DNA from 3 places in the Bradyrhizobium sp. USDA 3240 genome. Region 2 is predicted to be linked to each of the others. Evidence: predicted binding sites of a transcription regulator. Region 2 holds the regulator's gene; each other region holds the start of a gene.
What was found. The regulator LexA, encoded in region 2, represses DNA repair genes until DNA is damaged. The targets are predictions, from matches to a motif close to TGTTCNNNNTGTGTTCNG.

Region 1 (3,236 bases), 8.6 Mb from region 2:
TCACCACCCCGACCGGCGCGCTGTTCAGCAACATCCGCGATCGCCAGGACGTCGACCTCGTCACCGTCCGCGTGAACTACAAGTGGGGCGGCCCGGTGGTTGCGCGCTACTGATCGCGTGACACGGATTTGATCCAGACGAAAGGCCGGCTTCGCGCCGGCCTTTTTTTTGCGAGGGCGGTGCGCTCCAACGTCGGACCGCCTGATGTGCTCGACAGCTACTACACCGAGTTGCGCAGCTTCGGCGACATCAAGGGCCGGCTCGCCTACGCCGACGGCGCGACGCTGTGGTTCGTGAACGGCGGCGCCGCGGTCGGCGACATCCTGCACCGCTACAATGCCGGGCTCGCGCCGCCCTCGGTCTCGGCCAGTGACACGCGCTGGAGCTGGACCGTCGGCGCCGGCGTCGAATACATGTTCGCCGCCAACTGGTCGGCCAAGCTCGCGTACAATTACATCGATCTCGGCAAGGTCGCGCCGACCCAGTACACGCCGGCGATCAACGATCGCTCGGAGTGGAAGGACACCTTCCACACCGTCAAGCTCGGCATCAATTACCACTTCAACGCGCTGAGCCCGGTCGTATCAGCGAAATACTGAGCTACCGGCGGTCGCTTCGCATCGGAGAAAAGAGCCGGCCTTGCGCCGGCTTTTCGTTGCGTGCAAGCGCGCGCTTCGCCGAGCCATTTTCCGTGCATTGTGGTTTCACGGATACACAACTTCCAAGATTTCTAAGTAGAAACACGCGATCGTCACACGACACTGCTGTGACGTTCCCTTCAGTGTTTGAAGGGACAACAAGAAAATGGGACTGGGACTTTGAAAATCAGGAATGTTTTGCTGGCTTCGGCCGGCATGTTTGCCCTCAGCGCAATTGCACCGGCAATGGCCGCCGACATGGCGGCACGCGCGCCTTACGTGAAGGCTCCGCAGCCGGCCGCGATCTACAACTGGACCGGCTTCTACATCGGCGGCTTCGGTGGCTATGCCAGCGAGGACTCCGGCAACCCGAAGATGGAAGGCGGCTTCGGCGGCGGCACCGTCGGCTACAACTGGCAGGCCGGCAACATCGTGTACGGCCTCGAGGCTGACGGCGCCTGGGCTGACGTCAATGCGTCCGCTACCGCTTTCGGCATCACCGCGACGAGCAAGATCGACGCGCTCGGCACCGCGCGCGGCCGCATCGGCTTCGCCGTCGACAAGGTGCTGTTCTACGGCACCGGCGGCTACGCCTGGGCCGACAACAAGCTCACCCTCAGCGCGGGCGGCGTGAACGTCTCGCAGAGCAACTTCCACTCCGGCTGGACCGTCGGCGCCGGCATCGAGGCGTTCATCGCGCCACAGTGGTCGATCAAGGGCGAGTACCTGTATCGCAGCCTCGGCGGCGAGACCTACTTCGGCATTCGGTCTGCCGACATCAACCTGCACACCGTGCAGTTCGGCGTGAACTATCACTTCGGCGGCCCGATCGTCGCCAAGTACTGAGCGAAAAGCAGACCTCACGGTCTCGAAAAGGCCGGCCTCGCGCCGGCCTTTTTTGCGTCCGGGAACCGGGCCCTGCTGACGGCTGCTGCCAACAGGCAAACTATCCGTTGATGGACGCGACTCAGCACTGGAAATTGTCGGCCGTTCTTCCTACGTTCCAGTCTTCTCACCCATCGGCGCAAGGTCCCGGCAGCACCGGCGATGCGCGCCCAAAAGGCGCCCGATCATGCGCCCGGAAATGTCGCTATGGATGAAGTGCTCAAGGCGAAGCGCCAACAGACCGCCGGCTCCTCATCGCGCGCCATCACGATCCGCGGCGCGCGCGAACACAATCTGAAGAACATCGACGTCGAGATTCCGCGCGACAAGCTCGTGGTGTTCACCGGCCTGTCGGGCTCCGGTAAGTCGTCGCTCGCGTTCGACACCATCTATGCCGAGGGCCAGCGCCGCTACGTCGAGTCGCTGTCGGCCTATGCGCGCCAGTTCCTCGAGATGATGCAGAAGCCCGACGTCGACCAGATCGACGGCCTGTCGCCTGCGATCTCGATCGAGCAGAAGACCACGTCGAAGAACCCGCGCTCCACCGTCGGCACCGTCACCGAGATCTACGACTACATGCGCCTGCTGTGGGCGCGCGTCGGCGTGCCCTATTCGCCGGCTACCGGGCTGCCGATCGAGAGCCAGATCGTCTCGCAAATGGTCGACCGCGTGCTGGCGCTGCCGGAAGGCACCCGCCTCTACCTGCTGGCGCCGGTCGTTCGCGGCCGCAAGGGCGAGTACAAGAAGGAGCTCGCCGAGTATCTCAAGAAGGGCTTTCAGCGCGTCAAGATCGACGGCACCTTCCATGAGCTGTCGGAGGCGCCCGCGCTCGACAAGAAATTCCCGCACGACATCGACGTCGTGGTCGACCGCATCGTGGTGCGTCCCGACCTCTCCCAGCGCCTCGCCGAAAGTTTCGAGACCGCGCTGAAGCTCGCCGAGGGCCTCGCCGTGATCGAATACGCCGACGCGCCGGCAGCGGCACCGGCCGAGGACAAGAAGAAGACCGCGAAGATCCACGACAAGAGCGGGCCCGAGCGCATCCTGTTCTCGGAGAAATTCGCCTGCCCGGTCTCCGGCTTCACGATCCCCGAGATCGAGCCGCGCCTGTTCTCGTTCAACAACCCCTATGGCGCGTGTCCGGCCTGCGGCGGTCTCGGCGTCGAGCAGCATATCGACGAAGACCTGGTCATTCCCGACAAGGAGCTGACCTTGCGCAAGGGCGCGATCGCGCCGTGGGCGAAATCGTCCTCGCCCTATTACATCCAGACCCTGACTGCGCTCGGCAAGCATTACAAGTTCACGCTCGACACCAAGTGGAAGGACCTGACCAAGAAGGTGCAGGCCGCGCTGCTGCACGGCTCGGGCGACGACGAGATCAAGTTCTCCTATGAGGACGGCGTCCGCTCCTACGACACCAAGAAGCCGTTCGAGGGCGTCGTCACCAACATCAATCGCCGCTACCGCGAGACCGAGAGCGAGTGGGCGCGCGAGGAGCTCGGCAAGTATTTCTCGGACGTGCCCTGCGCCGGCTGCAACGGCTACCGGCTGAAGCCGGAGGCGCTGTGCGTCAAGATCGGGGCTAAGCATATCGGCGAGATCTCCGAGCTTTCGGTCAGGCGCGCCGGCGAATGGTTCGAGACGGTGCCGGAGGCGCTGAATGCGCAGCAGAACGAGATCGCCGCGCGCATCCTCAAGGAGATCCGCGAGCGC
Region 2 (3,236 bases):
CTGGCTGCCGCCGGGCGGCACATCCGCCCGGCCGGCGTCGACTTCCGTGAAGGCGACGTGCTGCTCGCCGCCGGCAGCCGCCTCTCCGACCGCGCGCTGTCGCTGGCGGCCGCCATGAACTATCCGGAGCTGGCGGTGCACCGCCGCCCGAAGGTCGCGGTGCTGGCGACCGGCGACGAGCTGGTGATGCCGGGCTCGGAGCCCGGTCCCGGCCAGATCGTCTATTCCAACGGCTATGCGCTGCGGGCGCTGGCGCGCGCCGAAGGCGCCGAGACCGTCGATCTCGGGGTTGCCGCCGACACGGTGGAAGCCACCACCGCCGGCATCCGCCGGGCACGCGAGACCGGCGCCGACATCCTGATCACGACCGGCGGCGCCTCGGTCGGCGACCACGACCTGGTCAAGCAGTCGCTGGAGGCCGAGGGCGTCGAGATGGCGTTCTGGCGGATCGCGATGCGGCCCGGCAAGCCGATGATGCATGGCCGGCTAGGGGCGATGCGGGTGATCGGGCTGCCCGGCAATCCGGTGTCCTCCTATGTCTGCGCCTTCCTGTTTCTGGTGCCGTTGATTCGGGCGCTGAGCGGCCAAAAGACTGTCCATCATGTCCGCGCCAGCGCATTGCTCGGCCGCGACCTCGCCGCCAACGACCAGCGCGAGGACTATCTGCGCGCACGTCTCGAGGCGCGCGACGACGGCACGCTGGTCGCAACGCCTGTGATGCAGCAGGACTCGTCCCTGCTCGGGAATCTCGCTGCGGCACGGGCACTTCTCGTGCGTCCGCCGTTTGCGCCTGCCGCCGGCAAAGGCAGCGAATGCGAGATCCTGACACTGCCCGAGTGACGGCGCAGACGGCATCGCTTGAGCGCTTGCCCGTTACGTTCACCGGAAATTAAGTGGTTGCGGAACACATATCGAACATATAGTGTCCGTTCATGATTTGTTTCGAGTACTGGTGTCTACAAACGGGAGACCATCCAGGAAGCGCTTGTACCGAGCACCGCGCTCCTGAGGTCAGGCCCCGCCTGCAGGCCCACCTGAAGAGTCTCGGAATCGAACGACGCTACCAACCGGGGGAATACTCGAGATGCTCACGCGCAAACAGTACGAACTACTGCGTTTCATCAATGAACGTCTGAAGGAGGCCGGCGTACCGCCCTCCTTCGACGAGATGAAGGATGCGCTCGATCTGCGCTCGAAGTCCGGAATCCACCGCCTGATCACTGCGCTGGAGGAGCGCGGCTTCATTCGCCGCCTGCCCAACCGCGCCCGCGCCATCGAGGTCATCAAGCTGCCCGAGCTCTCGGCCGGCAGCGGCAACGGCCGCCGCGGCTTTACCCCGAGCGTCATCGAAGGCACCCTCGGCAAGCGCAGCAGCTCGCCACCGATCGCCGAGGACGACGGCAACCGTCCGGTCGCGGTCCCGGTGATGGGCCGGATCGCCGCCGGTACGCCGATCGAGGCGCTGCAGACCCGCAGCCACACCATCAGCGTGCCGCCCGACATGCTCGGCGCCGGTGAGCACTATGCGCTGGAAGTGCGCGGCGACTCGATGGTCGATGCCGGCATCCTCGACGGCGACATGGCGCTGATCCAGCGCAACGACGTCGCCAACACCGGCGACATCGTGGTGGCGCTGATCGACGAGGAGGAAGCCACCCTGAAGCGCTTCCGCCGCCGCGGCGCGTCGATCGCGCTGGAGCCGGCCAATACCGCCTATGAAGTGCGCATCCTGCCGCCGAACCGGGTCCGCATCCAGGGCAAGCTGATCGGCCTCTATCGCAAATACTGATGGCGGCAGGGAACGAGCAACACATCGGATCGTTCCTTGAAAGATAGCGTAACGTGCGGCCTGCCCGATGCGCTCCGATACCTCTCACGCAGCGTCGCGTGTTTGTGATTGGGGCGTTCGGCGGCCAGTCGTACAATCGCCCAGAAACGAGGAGACACTCGTTCGCTATCGTCCACTCTGGTAGAGGCCCCATGCCTCAAGGAGAGGCACGGGTCGCTACCTCGAATAGAGGAGCCATCCGATGTGTGACTATAGTCTGCACGCCGTGGCGTCGCGCCCCGCCATTGTTGGAGAGACGCTGATCACCACGACTTTCCGCGGCACGTCGACCCGCGGCTTTGCTTCGGAGAACGATCCGACTGTCGCGGTCTGCATGCTGCCGGGCACCGAGCTCGCTTTCGCCGAGAACGTTCGCTACGACAGCCGCTGGATCTGGACCAAGACGATGAATTTCCGCGTCGGCGTGTTCAACGAGGTCGAGCCCGACGTTCCCGATCGCCATCATGACGCGGTCGAATTCCCCGACGGCAGCCATGTGCTGGTGACCCAGCTGGTCGAGGGACAACGCGTCAGCGTGCTGCAATTGCCGGCGCTGCATCCGCCCGTCGAGCAGAAGCCGAAGGTTGTGGAGCGGCGGCCCTCCGCATTTGCGTCGCTGTTTTTGGGTTGAACGCATCGTCGCCGCGGAATGAGTAATCCGGCGGCGAAGGACCTAACCGATTTCGAGCGACCCCGGACGCCGGGCTCCGGGGCGCAGCAGGAGAATTGCGTCGGCGCGCGCCTTGGCGCATCATTGGGCACGGAGGACGTGCACTCACGGAAACCTGCTCAGTGGTCGACAAGGTCACATGGCAAAAGGCTGGACGCGTCACGGAGCCGGGCCGCTACATGTTCCGGTTCGGCTGGCTGACGGTGACGGCTGACGACCTGAAGGTCTGGGAGCAATTTCCGGAGGCTTCCTTCACCCTCGTCAAGAAGCCCGACGCCGGCCCCGACTCCGACGAGTTCCACCTCGGCCTGTTCGAGCTGCCGACCGGCCCCCCACCCGACAACTGCTAATCCTGGGCGGCTAGTCTTCGCCCTGCAAATCGGTCTCGGCCGGCGTCGCATCGACGGCGGGCCGCGGCGCGCTGGCGGGTGTGCGCAGCGTGGTCTCGCTCTCGCCATCGCCGGGAACCGCCGGTGACCATGGCCGGTCGATCCCGCCGGGCTTGACCGCGTCGATGGCGTAGCCGTCCCTGATGCGCCGCAGCACCAGCGCGCCGTGGCGCCGCAACCGCTCGGCATCGATCACCGAGGCCGCGCAATCCTTCGGCGCCGGTCGCGCGCTCACGATCAGCGCCGCACGCTCGCAGTCGTCGGCCAGCGCCTCGGGCCGACTCGCCAGCGCGACGAAGGCGCCGCCGGGACCCTGCGTCACGCAGCCGCTCGGATCGCAGGAGACGCC
Region 3 (3,236 bases), 5.0 Mb from region 2:
CACGGTCGGTGCGGTGTCCTGGATCTGCCAGCCGGAGAACGGCGTGCCGTCATATTCGATGGTGAGCTTGTAGCGGGGCATCAGGTGAGCCGCACGGGCGGCTTCAGCGGCGTGCCGCGCAGGAAATCCGTCGACTTCATCGGCGCCTTGCCGGCGCGCTGCAATTCGAGAATCCGGACCGCACCATCGCCGCAGGCGATCGCAAAATTGTCGTCGAGCACATCGCCCGGCTCGCCCGCGCCTTTCGCCAATTCGCAGCGCAGGATTTTCAGCCGCACCGGCTCGCTTTCGCCTGAGAGTTCGCACCAGGCACCGGGGAACGGCGACAGCCCGTGAATGTGCCGCAGCACCGCGTGCGCCGGCTGCTTCCAGTCGATCCGCGCCTCGGCCTTCTCGATCTTCGCGGCATAGGTGACGCCGTCCTCGCTCTGCTTGGTCAGCTGCAAGCCGCCACGCTGCAGCCCGCCCATCGCACGCACCATCAGATCGGCGCCGAGCGGCGCCAGCGCGTCGTGCAGGTCGGATGCCGTCATACTGTCCGAGATCGGCAGCCGCTCGGCCATCGCGACGTCGCCGGTGTCGAGGCCGACATCCATCTTCATCACCATCACGCCGCTCTCGGCATCACCCGCCATGATGGCGCGGTTGATCGGTGCGGCGCCGCGCCAGCGCGGCAATAGCGAAGCATGCAGGTTGAAGCAGCCGAGCTTCGGCGCGTCGAGAATCGCCTGCGGCAGGATCATGCCGTAGGCGACGACGACGGCCGCATCCGCGTCATGGGCGCGGAATTCGTCGAGCGCTTCCGGAGTCTTGAGGGTCTTCGGCGTCAGCACTGATATACCGAGGCGGCGCGCCTCCTGCTCGACCGGCGTCGGCTGCAACTGCAGGCCACGCCGCCCGCCCGGCTTCGGCGCGCGGGTGTAGACCGCCACGACCTCGTGGCCATGGGCCACCAGTTCCAGCAACGTCGGCACCGCGAAATCGGGCGTGCCCATGAAGATCAGGCGAAGAGGCATGCGATCAGGCTCGGCAGAAGTTGGAGTGCTCCGTCATGCCCGGGCTTGACCCAGGCATCCACGTCTTTCGTATCAGCGAAGCAAGACGTGGATGGCCGGGTCAAGCTCGGCCATGACGCGTCTGAGGAGACGGCAACGCCTATTCCGCCGCGCGCTTGGCGGCCTTCTCGAATTTCTTGAAGACGCGGTCGCGCTTCAGCTTCGACAGGTAGTCCACGAACAGCACGCCGTTGAGATGGTCGATCTCGTGCTGGATGCAGGTGGCGTAGAGCCCCTCGGCATCCTCCTCATGCAGCTTGCCGTCGAGGTCGGTGAAGCGCAGGCGCACCCGCGCCGGGCGCTCGACCTCCTCATAATATTCGGGGATCGACAGGCAGCCCTCTTCGTAGACCGACAGTTCTTCCGAATGCGAGATGATCTCCGGATTGATGAACACCCGCGGCTGCGGCGTGGTCTCGCCGTTCTCGTCGCGCTTGGCGAGGTCCATGGTGATCAGCCGCAGCGGCTGCGCGACCTGGATCGCCGCCAGCCCAATGCCGGGCGCGTCATACATGGTCTCGAGCATGTCGTCGGCGAGCTTGCGGATCTCCGGCGTCACCTTCTCGATCGGTTTCGACACCAGACGCAACTGCTTGTCCGGCAGGATGATGATTTCTCGTAATGCCATGGCGGCGATTTAAGCTGCTGACTTCATGGGGTCAATGCGCTCAGGAACCGGTTAAGGCGGCCTTAACCACGTTTCTTTACGCAAGATTAACCAAGGAATTTAAGGGAGTGTTTACCATAAATGTTCCCTTTTCGTTCGATGGCGACGCCGAATCGGCTACAACTGCCGGCATGAACGAGATTCTGCTCACGATTGGCGACCTTCCCCTCCGTGTCTCCGACGCGTTGATCGGCCTTGGCGCGCTGGCGTTGGTCCTGCTGTTCGCCATCGCCGTGGTGATCGCGCGCGCCAGCCGGCGCGGCGCGGAACTCGCGATGGCCCAGGCCATTCGCGCCGACGAGCTGGAGGAGCGGCTCGCCGACATGCTGCGGGCCCAGAGCGAGGCCTCAGGACGGGTCGACGCGATGGGGCAGGCACTGGCCGGCCGCCAGGCCGAGATGGCCCGCGCGGTCAATGAGCGGCTGGATTCGGTGACCCACCGGGTCGGCCAGTCGATGGAACAGACCACCCGCAACACGATGGATTCGCTGCGCGTGCTGCATGAGCGGCTCGGCATCATCGATCACGCCCACAAGAACCTCAACGAGCTCACCACCCAGGTGACGACGTTGCGCGACGTGCTCGCCAACAAGCAATCGCGCGGCGCGTTCGGCCAGGCGCGGATGGAGGCGATCGTCCAGGACGGCATGCCGAAGGGCTCGTTCGAGTTCCAGTACACGCTGACGTCAGGCAAACGGCCGGACTGCGTGGTGTTCCTGCCCGACCAGCGCCCGCTCTGCATCGACGCGAAATTTCCGCTGGAGGCCATGACCGCGCTGCACGATGCGCGCAGCGACGAGGAGCGCAAATTCGCGAGCCAGCGGCTGCGCGCCGACGTGCTGAAGCATGTCAGCGACATCGCCGAGAAGTACCTGATCCCGGGCGAAACCCAGGACACCGCGCTGATGTTCGTGCCGTCGGAATCGGTCTATGCTGAGATCCATGACGGCTTCGACGACGTGATCCAGAAGGCGTATCGCGCCCGCGTCGTGCTGGTGTCGCCCTCGCTCTTGATGCTGGCGATCCAGGTGATGCAGCAGATCCTGAAGGACGCCCGCATCCGCGACGCCGCCGACCAGATCCGCAACGAGGTGATGCATCTCGGTGATGATCTCGGTCGCCTCCGCGAGCGCGTGCTCAAGCTGCAGAATCACTTCGGCCAGGTGAACGAGGACGTGCGGCAGATCCTGATCTCCGCCGACAAGATCGAAAAGCGCGCCGGCCGCATCGAGGAACTCGACTTCAGCAAGTCCGAGACCCCGATCGAAGTCCCGCGTTTCGTCAAGCCCGCCGCCACCGACCTGTTCCCCGCCCCGCGCAAGCTGCAGGCGGGGGAGTAGTATGGCCGCTGATCTCACCTCATAGTCGGTGTCGTCGCCCGGCTTGACCGGGCGATCCAGCATCCCAGAGGCGGCAGTTGGGAGCACGCAGCTACTACGTCTACATCCTTGCGAGCCACATCGGCGGCACGCTCTACATCGGTGTGACAAATGACCTCATTCGCCGCGTAGGCG

Region 1: uvrA (excinuclease ABC subunit UvrA) is a predicted target of LexA. The motif match lies at 1,627-1,644, and genes of this name have one in related genera.
Region 3: ACVIGA_RS24655 (DNA recombination protein RmuC) is a predicted target of LexA. The motif match lies at 1,805-1,822, and genes of this name have one in related genera.

Annotation. Positions count from the first base shown of each region.
Region 1 covers NZ_JBSSGD010000002.1:8,643,930-8,647,165, reverse strand. The annotation lists gene ACVIGA_RS41275 (outer membrane protein) at 1-113, shown strand, start outside; partial or broken gene ACVIGA_RS41270 (outer membrane protein) at 213-599, shown strand; gene ACVIGA_RS41265 (outer membrane protein) at 825-1,484, shown strand; gene uvrA (excinuclease ABC subunit UvrA) at 1,731-3,236, shown strand, end outside.
Region 2 covers NZ_JBSSGD010000002.1:65,760-68,995, forward strand. The annotation lists gene ACVIGA_RS00665 (molybdopterin molybdotransferase MoeA) at 1-840, shown strand, start outside; gene lexA (transcriptional repressor LexA) at 1,085-1,789, shown strand; gene ACVIGA_RS00675 (hypothetical protein) at 2,031-2,459, shown strand; gene ACVIGA_RS00680 (hypothetical protein) at 2,621-2,848, shown strand; gene ACVIGA_RS00685 (ComEC/Rec2 family competence protein) at 2,859-3,236, opposite strand, start outside.
Region 3 covers NZ_JBSSGD010000002.1:5,086,804-5,090,039, reverse strand. The annotation lists gene truA (tRNA pseudouridine(38-40) synthase TruA) at 1-81, opposite strand, end outside; gene fmt (methionyl-tRNA formyltransferase) at 81-1,016, opposite strand; gene def (peptide deformylase) at 1,156-1,683, opposite strand; gene ACVIGA_RS24655 (DNA recombination protein RmuC) at 1,854-3,062, shown strand; gene ACVIGA_RS24650 (GIY-YIG nuclease family protein) at 3,140-3,236, shown strand, end outside.